4 regions of the Variovorax monticola genome follow, and region 1 is predicted to be linked to each of the others. Evidence: predicted binding sites of a transcription regulator. Region 1 holds the regulator's gene; each other region holds the start of a gene.
The links. Region 1 encodes LexA, which represses DNA repair genes until DNA is damaged. Its sites were predicted from a motif close to ACTGTATNNNNATACAGT; they were not measured.
Positions count from the first base shown of each region.

Region 1 (3,873 bases):
GTGCCCATGGTGGTGCGCGTAGCCCGGCGCGCCAGCGAATCCGGCGCCTCGCGCGTGGTGGTCGCCGGCGACGACGCCTCTATCGTTTCGGCGTGCAAGGCGCATGGCGTCGAGGCCATCCTGACCAGGCAAGACCACGCCAGCGGCACCGACCGGCTGGCCGAAGCCTGCGAACAACTGGGCCTGGACGGCAACGACATCGTGGTGAACGTCCAGGGAGACGAACCGCTGATCGATCCTGCGCTGATCGACGCCGTGGCGTCCACGCTCGCCAGCCACGCGGAAGCCGACATGAGTACCGCGGCCCACGTGATCGATTCGATCGCCGATTTCATGAATCCAAACGTGGTGAAGGCCGTGCTCGATGCGCAAGGCAACGCCATGTACTTCAGCCGCGCGCCCATTCCATGGTGGCGCGACGGCTCCGCCAACGGCGCGGCGCCGAGCGTGCTGCCCACGCCCGCACCGTTGCGGCACATCGGCATCTATGGCTACCGCGCGGGCTTCGTGCGCAAGTTTCCTTTGCTGCCGCCCGCCCCCGTCGAGGCAACCGAGGCGCTGGAACAACTGCGCGCACTGTGGCACGGGCACCGCATTGCGGTGCATGTGAGCCACGTGGCACCCGGCCCGGGCATCGACACGCCTGAAGACCTCGCACGGGTGCGCGCGGTCTTTGCCTCCGGCCGCACGGCCTGAGAAGACCGCCCCACCGGCGGGAAACGCGGGGATTTCTCCGGGGGCACGCATGCTATCCTCGAAGCAATTCCGCCTTGCCCAGCCCTCGGGCCAATGCTTGGTGCGACACAAAATCTAAGAACCGTCCGAGGACACCATGAGACTAATTTTGCTGGGCGCGCCCGGGGCGGGCAAAGGCACGCAAGCGGCCTTCATTTGCCAGAAATACAGCATTCCCCAAATCTCGACCGGCGACATGCTGCGCGCCGCCGTCAAGGCCGGTACGCCGCTGGGGCAGCAGGCCAAGGCCATCATGGACGCGGGCGCTCTGGTCAGCGATGACCTGATCATCAATCTGGTGAAGGAACGCATTGCGCAGGCCGACTGCGCCAGCGGATTTCTGTTCGACGGCTTCCCGCGCACCATTCCCCAGGCCGACGCCATGAAGGCAGCCGGCGTCAAACTCGACTACGTGCTTGAGATCGACGTGCCCTTCAGCGACATCATCGAACGCATGAGCGGGCGCCGTTCGCACCCGGCCTCGGGCCGCACCTACCACGTCAAGTTCAACCCGCCCAAGGTGGAAGGCAAGGACGACGTCACGGGTGAAGACCTGATCCAGCGCGAGGACGACAAGGAAGAAACCGTGGGCAAGCGGCTGGACGTATACAGCCAGCAGACGCGCCCGCTGGTCGACTACTACTCGGCATGGGCCAAGGCCGACCCCGCCGCCTCGCCGAAGTACCGCGCCATCAAGGGCGTGGGCACAGTCGATGAAATCACCCAGCGCGCTCTGGCCGCACTGAGCAGCTGATTTCGCAGCCGCCCTCGGCCATTTGCACAGGGCGGCTTCTTCTTCCTTACCCGAGCAGTTCCAGCATCAGCGCGATGCGCGCCTTTACTGGAGTCCACGCGCCCGCGTCGCGCAACTGCTCGCCTCCCGTCGGAAGGATGCGCCCATTCGCGCATCGCGTCGCGCGAATCACCGCCACACCTTCGGACTCAGCCTTCAGCGCGGCTTTTTCGAGCGCATGGTGCAACGTGCCGTTGCCAGTCGCTGCCAGCACCAGTCCTCGCAGCGGCGCGGCACTCGCCGAGCCACCGGACAGAACGAGCGCATCGACCAGCGCCCCGCTGGCGCCCGCATGGCTCATGACGATCTCGACGCGCGGCCATTGCAATGCGCCTTCATTGACGACCTTCGCCGTGTGCGACGCAGCAGCTTCGGGCCATCCCCGGACCAGGCGCACTTCGCCTTCCTCCACATAGCCCACCGGCCCGGCATCGCCTGACGCAAAGGCATCGAGCCGGTAGGTGTGGGTCTTCTGGATGTCCAAACCGCTGTGGATGGTTCCAGCGCACACCGCTGTCACGCCCCGCGCGCCTGCCGTGGCAGCAACGCCGATGGCGTCCCGGACATTCTGGGGTCCATCAGGCGCCAGCGCAGTCGCGGGTCGCATCGCGCAGGTCAGCACCACGGGCTTGGTCGCAGCCAGCACGGTGTGCAGGAAGAAGGCAGTTTCCTCGAGCGTGTCCGTGCCGTGCGTGATCACGATGCCCGCCACGTCCGGCTGCGCGAGCCAATGCGCGCAGCGTTGCGCCAGCTTCTGCCACACCTCGAAGGACATGTCCTTGCTGTCGAGTTGCGCCACCTGCTCCGCCACCAGCGTCACGCCGGCGGGCGCGATGCCGCCCAGCAGGTCCGCCACGCCGACCTGCCCGGCGGTGTAGCCGATGTTGTCGCCGCTGCTGGCGGCCTTGCCGGCAATGGTGCCGCCGGTGCCCAGGACCACCACACGACGCAGTTCGGACGAAAGGGAATTGACCATGACTTGTCAACTTCTAAAAACTGGTTAAAAATACAGCTACTGGATATCTACCCAGTGCCGCAAGGAACCACATATGCAGTTCGCCGTGAAGCTTACAGCCCGCCAGCAGCAGATCCTGGACTTGATCCAGAGCGCCATCGCACGCACCGGCGCGCCGCCCACGCGCGCCGAAATCGCCAATGAACTGGGGTTCAAGTCGGCCAATGCCGCCGAAGAACACCTTCAGGCGCTGGCCCGCAAGGGCGTGATCGAACTCGTCAGCGGCACCTCGCGCGGCATCCGCCTCAAGGGCGACGCCCTGCGTTCGCTCAACGAAACGCGCCACCGCGAAGGCGGCCAGTTCTCGCTCTCGCTGCCCGGCATGGCCCAGTTGGCGCTGCCGCTCATCGGTCGTGTCGCGGCTGGCTCGCCCATCCTGGCGCAAGAGCATGTCGACCAGACCTACTACGTCGAGAACACGCTGTTCCAGCGCCAGCCCGACTACCTGCTGAAGGTGCGCGGCATGTCGATGCGCGACGCCGGCATCATGGACGGCGACCTGCTCGCCGTTCAGGCCACCAAGGAAGCGCGCAATGGGCAGATCGTGGTTGCGCGACTGGGCGAAGAGGTGACCGTCAAGCGCCTGAAGCGCAACAAGCAGGTCATCGAGCTCCACGCCGAAAACCCCGACTACCCGACCATCATCGTGCAGCCGGGAGAGCCCTTCGAAATCGAAGGCCTCGCGGTCGGGCTCATCCGCAACACCATGCTCATGTAGGCCCATGGCCTGCTGACAGCAGCACCTCATCCGGCCGCGACAGGTGGCGGGCGTATGGCGCAAGGTCGCCATCACCCTGTCGCGGCCGATTCAAGAAATCCTGCCTGTGTTCAACCTCATACTTTTTTGGAGTTCACATGGGAATCGCCCTCCTCGCCATCGCTGATTTCTGGATGCCGCTGCAATCGCTGGCCAACCGCCTGATTCCGGCGCGCCGGCCCCACGCCAGGGACCGACTCGACCCCAACGACACGTCCGCCGGATTGCGCTACGTCGCCGTGCGCCCCGCTTGCACCACCCGCGCCGGCAGCAACGCTTCGGCGCCCGAGGTCGCCACGGCCCCTGCACGCCCCCTGCGCGTGGTTCGCGTGGTCGACGGCAAAGGCCAGCAGCGCAATAACCGCGTCGTGATCTCCGGGCGCATGGCCGACGTGTGCGACGAGCTCGACCGGCTGGCCGCCATCGAAGCCGCCGAAACCCTGGCCACGGTCCACCGATCGACGCGCCTGCACTGAGGCGAACACTCCCCGGGCGTGGCTTGGAAGCCGCCCCGGGGCTGGGTATCCAAACGTTCACCGGTGCGACATGCCGATGCTGCGAGGCACAATGGCA
Region 1 covers NZ_JBPJZP010000002.1:1,167,465-1,171,337, reverse strand. Annotated here, with positions in the region: gene kdsB (3-deoxy-manno-octulosonate cytidylyltransferase) at 1-696, shown strand, start outside; gene adk (adenylate kinase) at 833-1,489, shown strand; gene ACSFA5_RS11120 (asparaginase) at 1,536-2,504, opposite strand; gene lexA (transcriptional repressor LexA) at 2,578-3,261, shown strand; gene ACSFA5_RS11110 (hypothetical protein) at 3,399-3,776, shown strand.

Region 2 (3,873 bases), on a different contig from region 1:
CACGCTGCCTGCTGCCGACAGCGCGGCTACTTGAGCCAGCCGCGCCGGCGGAAGTACCACATCGGCCCCAGCGCGCTCGCCGCCATCAGCACGAGGGCGTAGGGATAGCCCATGGACCAGTCCAGCTCGGGCATGAACTTGAAGTTCATGCCGTAGATGCTCGCGATCAGCGTGGGCGGCAGCAGCGCCACGCTGGCCACCGAGAAGATCTTGATGGTCTTGTTCTGGTTGATGTTGATGAAGCCGACGGTCGCATCCATCAGGAAGTTGATCTTGTCGAACAGGAAGGCCGTGTGGTTGTCCAGCGACTCGATGTCGCGCAGGATCTGGCGCGCTTCCTCGAACTGCTCGGCGTTGAGCATCTTGCTGCGCATCATGAAGCTCACGGCGCGGCGCGTGTCCATCACGTTGCGGCGGATGCGCCCGTTCAAGTCTTCCTGCCGCGCGATGAGGCCGAGCACTTCGCCGGCCAGCTCGTCGGTGACGTTGCCCGAGAGCACCTTCTTGCCCGCCACTTCGAGCTCGTCGTAGATGTTCTCCAGCGTGTCGGCCGAGTACTCGGCGTCGGCGTCGAAGAGCTTGAGCATCACTTCTTTCGCGTCTTCGATCAGCCCCGGCGCGCGGCGCGCGCGCATGCGCAGCAGGCGGAACACGGGCACGTCCTCGTCGTGGATCGAGAACAGCACGCCGCGACTGCGCAGGTCGGAGTTGTGCTGGTTCAGGATGAAGGCCACGCGAACGGTGCGGGGGTCTTCGTCGTCGTCGATCAAGAAGTCGGAGCGGATGTGCAGCTCGCCGTTGTCTTCTTCATAGAAGCGGGCCGATTCCTCGATGTCCTCGTCCATCGCGTCTTCGGGAATCGACAGGCCGTAGTACTGCTTGATCCAGCGTTTTTCTTCGAGCGTGGGCGACTCAAGGTCCACCCAGATCGGCTGGAACTTGGAGAGCTCTTCGAGCGACTCGATCTCTTCCTGAACGAGGCGGCCGTTGGCGAGCGTAAAGATGTTGAGCATGGGCTCACTCCCGGGTGTGACTGGAAACGTGGGGCGGGGGAGGGGCGCTTTCAATTCCCGGGCCCGACGCGCGCGAAAAACGTGTCAGTGAAAGGGAGTTGAAAGCTGCCGAGACGGGGCGGTTTCCATGGGAAGAATCTCTGGTTGCAGCGAGGCGCGATTATGTCACCGGCCATATGACGGCCGACGGCCGGACTGGACAGGCATACAGTAAAGTCGGGCGCATGCAGACCGCTGCGCCCCTTGCTTTTCCCGCCGCGCCGAAGACCCAGGCCGAGCGCCTGGCCGCCGCGCTGTCCATGCTCAACGAGGCGCAGCGCGCGGCGGTCGAGCACGGCGTGGGCGCCGCCATCGGTGATGCCGCCACCGAGCGCGACGAACGTCCGCTGCTCGTCATTGCCGGCGCCGGTTCGGGCAAGACCAGCACGCTGGCGCACCGCGTGGCGCACCTCATTGCCGGCGGCGTCGATCCGCAGCGCTTGCTGCTGTTGACCTTCTCGCGCCGGGCCGCGCAGGAAATGGAACGCCGCGCCGGCCAGGTGCTGGCCAGGGTGCTCGGGCTGAAGTCCGAAGCGCCGCCCGTGCTGCCATGGGCCGGCACCTTCCACGGCGTCGGCGCGCGGCTGCTGCGCGAATATGCCCCGCAGATCGGGCTGGACGAGAACTTCACCATCCACGACCGCGGCGACGCTGAAGACCTGATGGGGTGGGTGCGCCATGAACTCGGGCTGTCGTCCACCGTGAACCGCTTTCCGCGCAAGGGCACCTGCCTGTCGATCTACTCGCGCTGCGTGAACACGCGCGCGCCGCTGGCGCAGGTATTGAAGGAATCTTTTCCCTGGTGCGCCGAGTGGGAGGCCGAACTCAAGAAGCTGTTCGGCGGCTACGTCGAGGCCAAGCAGCAGCAGAACGTGCTCGACTACGACGACCTGCTGCTCTATTGGGCCGAAATGGCCGCCGAGCCCGCGCTGGCCGCGCAGATGGGCGCACGCTTCGACCATGTGCTGATCGACGAATACCAGGACACCAACCTGCTGCAGGCGTCGATCCTGCTGGGGCTCAAGCCCGACGGGCGCGGCGTGACGGTGGTGGGCGACGACGCGCAGTCGATCTATTCGTTTCGCGGCGCCACGGTGCGCAACATCCTCGACTTTCCCTCGCAGTTCACGCAGCAAGCCCGCGTGGTCACGCTGGAGCGCAACTACCGCTCGACGCAGCCGATCCTCGACGTGTCGAACCGCGTGATCGCGCAGGCGGCCGAGCGCCACGCCAAGACGCTGTGGACCGACAAGCCCTCGGCCGGCAAGCCGGTGCTGGTGCTCGTGGCGGACGAAGCGGGGCAGGCGCGCTGGGTGGCCGACAAGGTGTTGGCGCACCGCGAGGGCGGGCTCGCGCTGAAGTCGCAGGCGGTGCTGTTTCGCACCTCCTCGCACAGCGCGGGCCTCGAGCTGGAGCTGGCGCGGCGCAACATTCCGTTCGTGAAATTCGGCGGACTCAAGTTCCTGGAAGCCTCGCACGTGAAAGACCTGCTCGCGGTGCTGCGCTTTGCACAAAACCCGCGCGGGCGCATGGCGGGCTTTCGCGTGACGCAGCTCATTCCGGGCATCGGGCCCGCCACGGGTGCGCGGCTGCTGGATGCGATGGACAAGGCGACCGACCCGGCGGCGGCGGTGCGCGACTTCGTACCGCCTTCCGCCGCGCGCGCGCAGTGGGCCGAGTTCGCCGACGCGTATGCGGCCCTGCGCGCGCCGTCGCTGCCCTGGCCGGCCGACGTGGAGGTGGCGGTGAACTGGTACCTGCCGCACCTGGAGCGGCTGTACGAGGACACCTCCGGCGTGCGGCGCGCCGACGTGGAGCAGCTGGCGCGGCTGGCCGCGGGGTACGGCTCGCGCGAGCGCTTCCTGACCGAACTCACGCTCGATCCGCCCGAGGCCACCAGCGACCGCCCGGGCCCGCCGTTGCTCGACGAGGACTACCTGATCCTCTCGACCATCCACTCGGCCAAGGGGCAGGAGTGGAATTCGGTGCACGTGCTCAACGTGGTCGACGGCTGCATGCCGGCCGACGTGGCACAGGGCGCGCAAGAGCTGGAGGAAGAGCGTCGGCTGCTCTACGTGGCCATGACGCGGGCGCGCGACCACCTGCACCTGCTGGTGCCGCAGCGCTTCCACATCACGCAGCAGGCGGCGCGCGGCGACCGCCACCTGTACGCCAACCGCACGCGCTTCATCGCAGACGCCGACCTCGCGGGCTTCGAGCATCAGACCTGGCCGCCCCCGCCGGAACGTGCGCCCGCGGTGCCGCCGCCGAGCGCGGTGATCGACCTGCGCAACCGGATGCGCGCGGCCTGGCGCTGAAACCGGCTGGCCCTGTCGGCGGGAGGGACACCGGGTTTTTCGCCCTGACACACATCTGCGCAAAAAGCCTGCGAGGCCTGCCCCGCGCGCGTGCATTGCTATGGATTGATGAGCATGTGAAAAGCTGCGCCAAAGGCAGCCAGCGCTGCGGGCAACCCTGGTATTGCAATACCGTGACAGCTTGGGCATAGTGAATTGACTGCTTCAACTTCTGTCTCATTTCTCTTCTTCTCCCCCCGTCTCCCACGCACACCAGTTCCCCGGCCGCGTTTCATTCCGGAGCGCGGTCATTTCCCCAACCGTCAATTCCAGGAGGTCATTCATGAATTTGACGATCAGCGGCCATCACCTCGACGTCACACCTGCCTTGCGGACCTATGTCACAAGCAAGCTGGACCGGATCACCCGGCATTTCGACCAGGTGGTCGATGTGAAGGTGATCCTCACGGTGGAAAAGCAGAAGGAAAAGGAACGCCGCCAAAGGGCGGAATGCAACATCCACG
Region 2 covers NZ_JBPJZP010000007.1:369,743-373,615, forward strand. Annotated here, with positions in the region: gene ACSFA5_RS25805 (5'-methylthioadenosine/adenosylhomocysteine nucleosidase) at 1-34, shown strand, start outside; gene corA (magnesium/cobalt transporter CorA) at 27-1,013, opposite strand; gene ACSFA5_RS25815 (ATP-dependent helicase) at 1,238-3,370, shown strand; gene hpf (ribosome hibernation-promoting factor, HPF/YfiA family) at 3,693-3,873, shown strand, end outside.
Region 2: ACSFA5_RS25815 (ATP-dependent helicase) is a predicted target of LexA. The motif match lies at 1,208-1,225, and genes of this name have one in related genera.

Region 3 (3,873 bases), 400 kb from region 1:
GAACACCTTCAACCGAGACAAGATGTCCGAGTTCCTGGCCACCGCGCCGGTCGACGGCCGCATGGACTACCTGCCGGCCACGGCCTTTGCGCCCGAGCGATTCTTCTGCATGGTCGGCTCCAACCGCGGCGACTACGAAAGCGCCAAGGGCCTGTCGCGCATGTTCGCGGGCCACGGCAGCGACGGGCTGGTGCGCATCGAGAACGCCTCGCTCTGGTCGACCGATGCCGCCGGCAAGACCCGGCCGGTGGCCACCGCCTACACCTACCGCTCGCACTCGGGCTTCTTCGGCATCGTCAATTCCGAGGAGGCCTACCAGAACCTCGTGCGCTTCCTGTTCGGCGACGTGCGGGTCGACCTGTGGTTCGACGTCGACGGCGTCACGCTGCCGCCCGACCTGCCCGCGGGCGCCGACGTCGACGCGCTCTACCAGGTCGAGCTGCTGGCCGCGCCGCGCGGCAAGCGCTGGTACCTGAGCCGGCGCGTGGCGGAAGAAGACTCGCCCGCCTGCCGCACGCACAAGGAACTGACCGACCCCGCCCAGGCCGACCGGCGCGCCATCTACCTGTCGAGCGTGTTCCTCGCCAACAAGGCCCGCGTGAAGCAGGACCGCCCGACACTGGCCTACGCCATGACGCTGGGCGTGCGCGTGCCCGACTACCAGGTCAACAACAAGTTCTGGCTCGACGGCCATTACGAAGGCAGCTCGCTGTTTCGCGACACGCTGGTCATCGAGCTCTCGCCGCCCGCGCCGGACGATGCGGCGCAGGACTGGAGCGTCAAGTACGGCTGGCAGACCGACACGGCAGGCAAGGCCTCGCTGCCGATGAGCCCCAGGCAGCTGGCCGGCGGCAAGCTGCAGTTCGTGGTGCCGCTGTCGAGCCTGGGCGCCGCGCCGGCCGCGCCCGGCATCAGCGGGAAAGTACGGCTCGAGGTGAGTGCCTGGAACTGAAGCGGGCGGCTACGATGGGCGCCATGAAAACTGCCGTCCTCGTCATCGATGTCCAGCGTGGTCTGTGCGACGACCCGCCGCGTCCCCATGAAGCCCAAGAAGTGATGCAGCGCATCAACGCGCTCACCGAACGCGCCCGCGCGAGCGGCGTGCCGGTCGCCTTCGTCCAGCATGAGAACGCGGTGGACCTGGCGTTCGACTCCGAGCGCTGGCAGCTCGCCGGAGCGCTGAACACCGACTCGCGCGACACGAAGATCCGCAAGACCACGCCCGACTCGTTTCTGCGCACGCCGCTCGAAGCCTGGCTGTCGGACCAGGGCGTGAAGCGGGTGGTGATCTGCGGCTACTCATCGGAGTTCTGCGTGGACACCACCGCGCGCCGCGCCGCCGCGCTGGGCTACGAGGTGGTGCTGGCCGCCGACGCGCACACCTCGCACGACAAGCCGCACGCCACGGGCGCGCAGATTCGCGCGCACCACAACGCCACGCTGTCGGACATCACGAGCTTCGGCGTGCCGATTCGCGCGGTGCCCGCCGCCGACATCGTGCTGGCCGGTTGAACGTTTCGTGGCCGCCCGGCTCGCCGGCCCGAAGCCCGATCAGCGCAGGTAGCGCCCGTCGGCCTTGAGCATCGACAGCTCCGAGAAGGTCAGCCCGCGGTGCTCGCCGGGCCGGTAGGCCACGGCAATGCCGCCCAGGTCGAGCGTCTTGAAAGATTCCAGGCCCTTGTGCAGCGAGTCCGCCGTCGGGTTCGCGCCCGCGCGCTTCAGCCCTTCGACCATCACCTTGGCCGTGACGTAGCCCTCCAGGCTGGCGTAGCTGAACTCGGTGGCGCCGATCTTCTTCATGGCCGCCTGGTACTCGGCAATCACCGGCATCGCGCTGTTCCAGGGGTAGGGCACCACCTGGGAGATGACCACGCCGGCCGCGTCCTTCCTGATGTCCTGGAACAGCTTCTGCCCGTTGAGGAAAGAGAACGAATAGAAGGCCGTCTCGCCGCCGGCCGCGCGGTAGGCGGTGATGAACTTCGCGGCCACGTCGTTGGTGGCCGACAGCACCACCGCCTTGGGCTTGAGCCTGGCCAGCTCCTGCGCGCGTTCGGCGGCGTCGGAGCCGTCGTTCTTCACGGCCACGCTGCCGACCATCTTGTCGCCGCGCTCGGCAATGAACTTCTGCGTGCTTTCCATCGCCGAGCGCGCGCCCGGGTTGTCGTTGTGCGCGAAGGCGATGCGCGACAGGCCGATGGTGAACAGGTGGTTCACGATGCGGCTGTACTCCTCGTCGAAGCTGATGCGCACCGGAAAGCCGTACTCCGAGAACTTCACCACCGGACCCGCGCCGGTGTAAGGGCCGACCACGGGAATCTTCAGTTCGTTGGCTGTTTTCAGCGCACCGACCGACGACGAGGTGCCGATGGGCATGAGGATGCCGACCGCGCCTTCGTTGACGAAGGTCTTGACGTTTTCCGCGCCCTTGGCGGGGTCGTAGGCGTCGTCGAGCTGGCGCAGCTCGACCGGCCGTCCGTTGATGCCGCCGGCGGCATTGAGCGCCGTGAACATGGCGCGAATGCCGACCAGCGGCTCCGTCGACAGGGACGCGAGCGGCCCGGTCTTCACGTAGGTCTGGCCGATGACGATGGGCTTGGGTTGCGCCTGCGCCGGTGAGGGGAGTGCCAGTGCCAAGGTGAACAAGGCGGTGACGGCGGTCAGGGCGGCGGCGATCGAACGAATCATTTTGTGTGTTGAAGTCACAAAGTGTTAACAAACTCATCTTAAGGCAGCGTTCCTTCGGGGTAAATCGATCTTTGCCGGTCTTTGCTTGTGGTGCATGAAATACTGTATAAAAATACAGTTAACAGTCTTCACCATGGGCCTCCCTTTCCTCGACTCCTTTTCCGCCGCCGCGGGCCGCGGCGTCTGGCACGCCGACGAACTCGGCCTGGCCGATGCGCAGGTCGTCGCCACCGGCCACGCCGCGCTGGACGCGGAACTGCCGGGCGGCGGCTGGCCGGTCGGGGCGATGACGGAACTGCTGCAAACCGCGCCCGAAGCGCATGTGTGGCAGCTGTTGCTGCCCGCGCTGGCCCAGGCCGTGCAGGCGCGCGGCGGGCCGGTGGTGCTGATCGGACCGCCCTACGAGCCTTGCGGGGCGTCGCTCGCGGCGCGGGGGCTGCCGGTGGAGTCTCTGATGTGCGTCAAGAGCGAGGCGGCGCCCGCGCGCCTCTGGGCATGCGAGCAGGCGCTGCGCTGCGCGGACGTGGCGGCCGTCGTGGCGTGGCTGCCGCAGGCGCGGGTGGGCGAACTGCGGCGGCTGCAGCTGGCCGCCGCCCAGCACGAGCTGCTGCTGTTCGTGTGCCGGCCCGAATCGGTCGCGCTGTCGGCCTCGCCCGCGCGCCTGCGCATCAGCGCCTCGCGCAGCGAGGCCGATGCGTCGCAGATCGAATTGCACATCCTCAAGCGGCGCGGCCCGCCGCTGGCCGCGCCGGTGATGCTGCCGGCGCGCAACGAGCGCATGGCCGCGCTGCTGGCCGCCGCCCGGCTGCGGCGCAAGCTGCGTTTGCAGCAGCAGGGCACGGTGCCCGCCGGCGCAACGGCCACGTCGGCCACCGTGGTGCGCATCGATGCGTGGAAGGGAGGCCAGGATGCACTGGATCGCCTTGCAGTGGTCGCTTGAGGCCACCACTCCCACCACCCCGGCCGGCCCCGATTCGCCCCGAGCCGCCGATGCCGCGGCCCTGCCCACACCTGAAGCGCTGGGCTGGTGGGCGCTGCAGTACACACCCCACGTCGCCTGGCAGGACGAGGCGCTGATGCTCGAGGTCTCTGCTTGCGAACGCCTGTGGGGCGGGCGCACCCAGTTGATGCGGCAACTGCTCGCGTACAACCCCGTGCCCGGCGCGCGCATGCTGGGCGCGCAGGGTG
Region 3 covers NZ_JBPJZP010000002.1:768,284-772,156, forward strand. Annotated here, with positions in the region: gene ACSFA5_RS08970 (esterase/lipase family protein) at 1-952, shown strand, start outside; gene ACSFA5_RS08975 (cysteine hydrolase family protein) at 976-1,512, shown strand; gene ACSFA5_RS08980 (ABC transporter substrate-binding protein) at 1,552-2,685, opposite strand; gene imuA (translesion DNA synthesis-associated protein ImuA) at 2,819-3,625, shown strand; gene ACSFA5_RS08990 (Y-family DNA polymerase) at 3,594-3,873, shown strand, end outside.
Region 3: imuA (translesion DNA synthesis-associated protein ImuA) is a predicted target of LexA. The motif match lies at 2,787-2,804, and genes of this name have one in related genera.

Region 4 (3,873 bases), on a different contig from region 1:
AGGGTGCTCGGTTGTAGTCTGCGCGTGCAGTTTCTGCAATTCAAAAAAACCTCAGGGAGAGTCATGAAGAACAAGTCATTGAACGGCTGCGTGCAGCCGTTGTGGATCGTCGCGTCCGTGTGCGCCGCAGGGCTCGCGGGTTGTGGAGGCGGCGGTGGCGGCAGCGGCGGCATGCCCATGTTGCCGGTGCTGCCCGCGGCCGCCCCGGCCCCGGCGTCCTCGCCGCCCCCCGCGCCGGCGCCTGCGCCGAACCGCGATCCGGTGCCGGGCAGCGAGCCGCTGCCGTCGTTGAGCGCGCCGCAGGCCGGATCGACCGCTGCCGTGGGCAACGACAGCGAAGGCGTCTACGTCACGCTGCTCGGTCTTACCTACGTCGGCGCCGACGGCGCGATCGCGCGCCAGTTCAACGTCGGCTCCTTGTGGGGGTCGATCAGGGTGTCCGGACTCAACTGGACGTTCAATCCGGACACGACCTTCTACTTCGTCAAGGCATCTGCGGTCACGGGCTCGGGCACCTTCTCGCCCAAGGTCTCGATGGACGGGACCTACGCCTACGAGTCAAGAGGGTCGTCGGCGTTCGGGCCGCTGCGCTATGCGGTCGAGAACGCGCTGTCGGTCTCGCAAGACAGCGTGGTGGGCAAATGGGCCAACGCGGACACCAGTTTCGGCATCGGCGTCTCGATCGAAGTCAACGCCAAGGGCGCATTCACCGGCACGACGACCGGTGCGCAGGTGGGCAACTGCAGCATCTCGGGGACCGTGTCGCAGGCACAGCCCGGCACTTCCAAGAACATGTACGGCCTCACGATGAAGGCGGTCAACACCGGCACCGACACGAAGACCGCCTGCCAGCTCAACACCACTCTGCCCTACGCGGGACCTGCCGTCATCTCGCTGGCGCCGGCGGGCAATTTCGAAAGCAACGGCTACTTCAGGGGCATCTCGTTCCTGGTCAAGGGCGGTGCGGGCGCCACGCTCTCAGCGAATCTTCGCAAGCTGTGAAGGTCCGCCGCGCGGACGGGGCTCAGCCCGGGATCTTCTCCAGGCAGTAGCCCAGCCCGCGCACCGTCGCAATGCGCACCGGCCCCTTCTCGATCTTCTTGCGCAGGCGGTGGATGTACACCTCGATGGCGTTCAGGCTCACCTCCTCGCCCCATTCGCACAGGCGGTCGACCAGCTGGTCCTTGCTCACCAGCCGGCCGGCGCGCTGCAGCAGCACTTCGAGCAGGCCGAGTTCGCGCGCCGACAGCTCGACCATCTTGCCGTCGATGGTGGCCACGCGGCCGCCCTGGTCGTACACCAGCGGGCCGTGGCGGATGGTGTTGCTGGTGGTGCCCATGCCGCGCCGCGTGAGGGCGCGCACGCGCGCCTCGAGCTCCTGCAGGCTGAAGGGCTTGGCCATGTAGTCGTCGGCGCCGTGGTCCAGGCCCTTGACGCGTTCTTCCACGCTGTCGGCCGCCGTGAGCACCAGCACCGGCAGCTGCGAGCCGCGCGCGCGCAGGCGTTTGAGGATCTCGATGCCGTGCAGGCCGGGCAGCCCCAGGTCGAGGATCAGCAGGTCGAACTCGTCATGGGTCATGAGCGCGGTGTCGGCCTGCGAACCGTTGGCCACGTGGTCGACCGCCGCACCCGAGGTGCGCAGGCTGCGCAGCAGGGCATCGGCCAGCACCTGGTCGTCTTCGGCAATCAGAATCCGCATGCGGCACCCCCGGCCTGTGTCGTGTGTCCGGCGCCGGACCGGCACCGTTCACATTTGTCTCTGCGCCGGAGTCTAGCCCGCTGTATAGGCTTCCAGACCGATGGTTACCACGGTGGCGATGTCGTCGCCCACGCTGCTTTTGAACTCGCGCTCGGCCTGCGTCACTGCGCTGCGGAAGGCGTCGAGCCAGGCCAGGCCGTCGGCCGTGAACAGCACGCGCCGCGCCCGCGCGTCCAGCGGGTCGGGCCCGCGCGTGACCAGCCCCCAGGCCTCGCACTGGTCCACCAGCGCGCCCATCGCCTGCTTGGTCATGCCGGCGCGCTCGGCCAGCTCGGTCAGGCGCGAGCCCTCGCGCGCCAGATGCCGCGTGATGTGAATGTGCGCCGCGCTCACCTGCGCGCGCGCCGCCAGGTTCGACAGCGCCAGCGGCACGTCGATGTCGTGCGCCATCAGTTCGAGCACGCGCGCATCGAAACGCCGCATGGCATGGCCCAGCAGGCGGCCCAGGTGGGTCTGGCGCCAGGCGTCGGTGTCGGGTGGAAATGCGGCTTCGGACATGGCGCCAAATGGTAAAGCAAACTGATCAAAAAATGGGTTTACTCGAACCAACGAACCCCTACACTACTGTTCAAGCATCCAGCCTGTGGTTAAAAGCAGATCGGATGACACCTCACACAAACCGTTGATATTCAAGGAGATTTCCACATGGACGCAGTTGTCAAGGGCGCAAGCATCTCGGTCGCCAACAGTGAAAAGGCCAAGGCCCTGCAGGCCGCGCTGGCACAAATCGAAAAGCAGTTCGGCAAGGGCACGATCATGCGGCTCGGCGAAGGCGAGGCGCTCGAAGACATCCAGGTGGTCTCCACCGGCTCGCTCGGCCTGGACATCGCCCTGGGCGTCGGCGGCCTGCCGCGCGGCCGCGTGATCGAAATCTACGGCCCTGAATCGTCGGGCAAGACCACGCTCACGTTGCAGGTCATCGCCTCCATGCAGAAGCAGGCCGGCACCTGCGCCTTCGTCGACGCCGAGCATGCGCTCGACGTGCAATACGCCCAGAAGCTCGGCGTGAACCTGTCCGACCTGCTGATCAGCCAGCCCGACACCGGCGAGCAGGCGCTCGAAATCGTCGACTCGCTGGTGCGCTCGGGCGCCGTCGACCTGATCGTCATCGACTCGGTCGCCGCGCTCACGCCCAAGGCCGAAATCGAAGGCGAAATGGGCGACTCGCTGCCCGGCCTGCAGGCCCGCCTGATGAGCCAGGCGCTGCGCAAGCTCACCGCCACCATCAAGAAGACCAACTGCATGGTCATCTTCATCAACCAGATCCGCATGAAGATCGGCGTGATGTTCGGCTCGCCCGAAACCACCACCGGCGGCAACGCGCTGAAGTTCTACGCCTCGGTGCGCCTGGACATCCGCCGCATCGGCACCATCAAGAAGGGCGACGAGGCCATCGGCAACGAAACCAAGGTGAAGGTGGTGAAGAACAAGGTGTCGCCTCCGTTCAAGACGGCGGAGTTCGACATTCTGTTCGGCGAGGGCATCAGCCGCGAAGGCGAAGTCATCGACATGGGCGTGACCGCCAAGATCGTCGACAAGTCGGGCGCCTGGTACGCCTACAACGGCGAAAAAATCGGCCAGGGCCGTGACAACGCCCGCGAGTTCCTGCGCGAGAACCCCGAGCTGTCGCGCGAAATCGAGAACAAGGTGCGCGAGTCGCTGGGCATTCCGCTGCTGGCCGCCGACGCCGGCGCCACGCCCGAGAAGCCGCAGAAGGCCGCCAAGGCGGACAAGGCCGAGAAGGCAGACAAGGCCGAGAAGGGCGAATAAGATCCCGCGCGGCTCCGCGGCCTCATGCGGGGCCGCGCGAGCAAGGCCAGGACCCGCCGCATGGCATTCAACGCCCCCTCCCTCAAAGGCCGCGCCCTGCGCCTGCTGAGCCAGCGCGAGCATTCGCGCCTGGAACTGGAGCGCAAGCTCGCGAAGCACGAAGAAGAGCCCGGCACGCTGGCCAAGGCGCTCGACGAACTGACCGCGAAAGACTTCATCAGCGAACTGCGCGTGGTGGCCTCGGTGCTGAACCAGCGCGCGGCCCGCTCCGGCGCGCTGCGGGTGCGGCAGGAGCTGCAGGCCAAGGGCATCGCGCCCGAGGCCATCGCCGAGGCGGTGGCCGG
Region 4 covers NZ_JBPJZP010000005.1:360,506-364,378, reverse strand. Annotated here, with positions in the region: gene ACSFA5_RS19530 (hypothetical protein) at 64-1,002, shown strand; gene ACSFA5_RS19525 (response regulator) at 1,025-1,699, opposite strand; gene ACSFA5_RS19520 (MarR family winged helix-turn-helix transcriptional regulator) at 1,772-2,257, opposite strand; gene recA (recombinase RecA) at 2,405-3,529, shown strand; gene recX (recombination regulator RecX) at 3,590-3,873, shown strand, end outside.
Region 4: recA (recombinase RecA) is a predicted target of LexA. The motif match lies at 2,323-2,340, and genes of this name have one in related genera.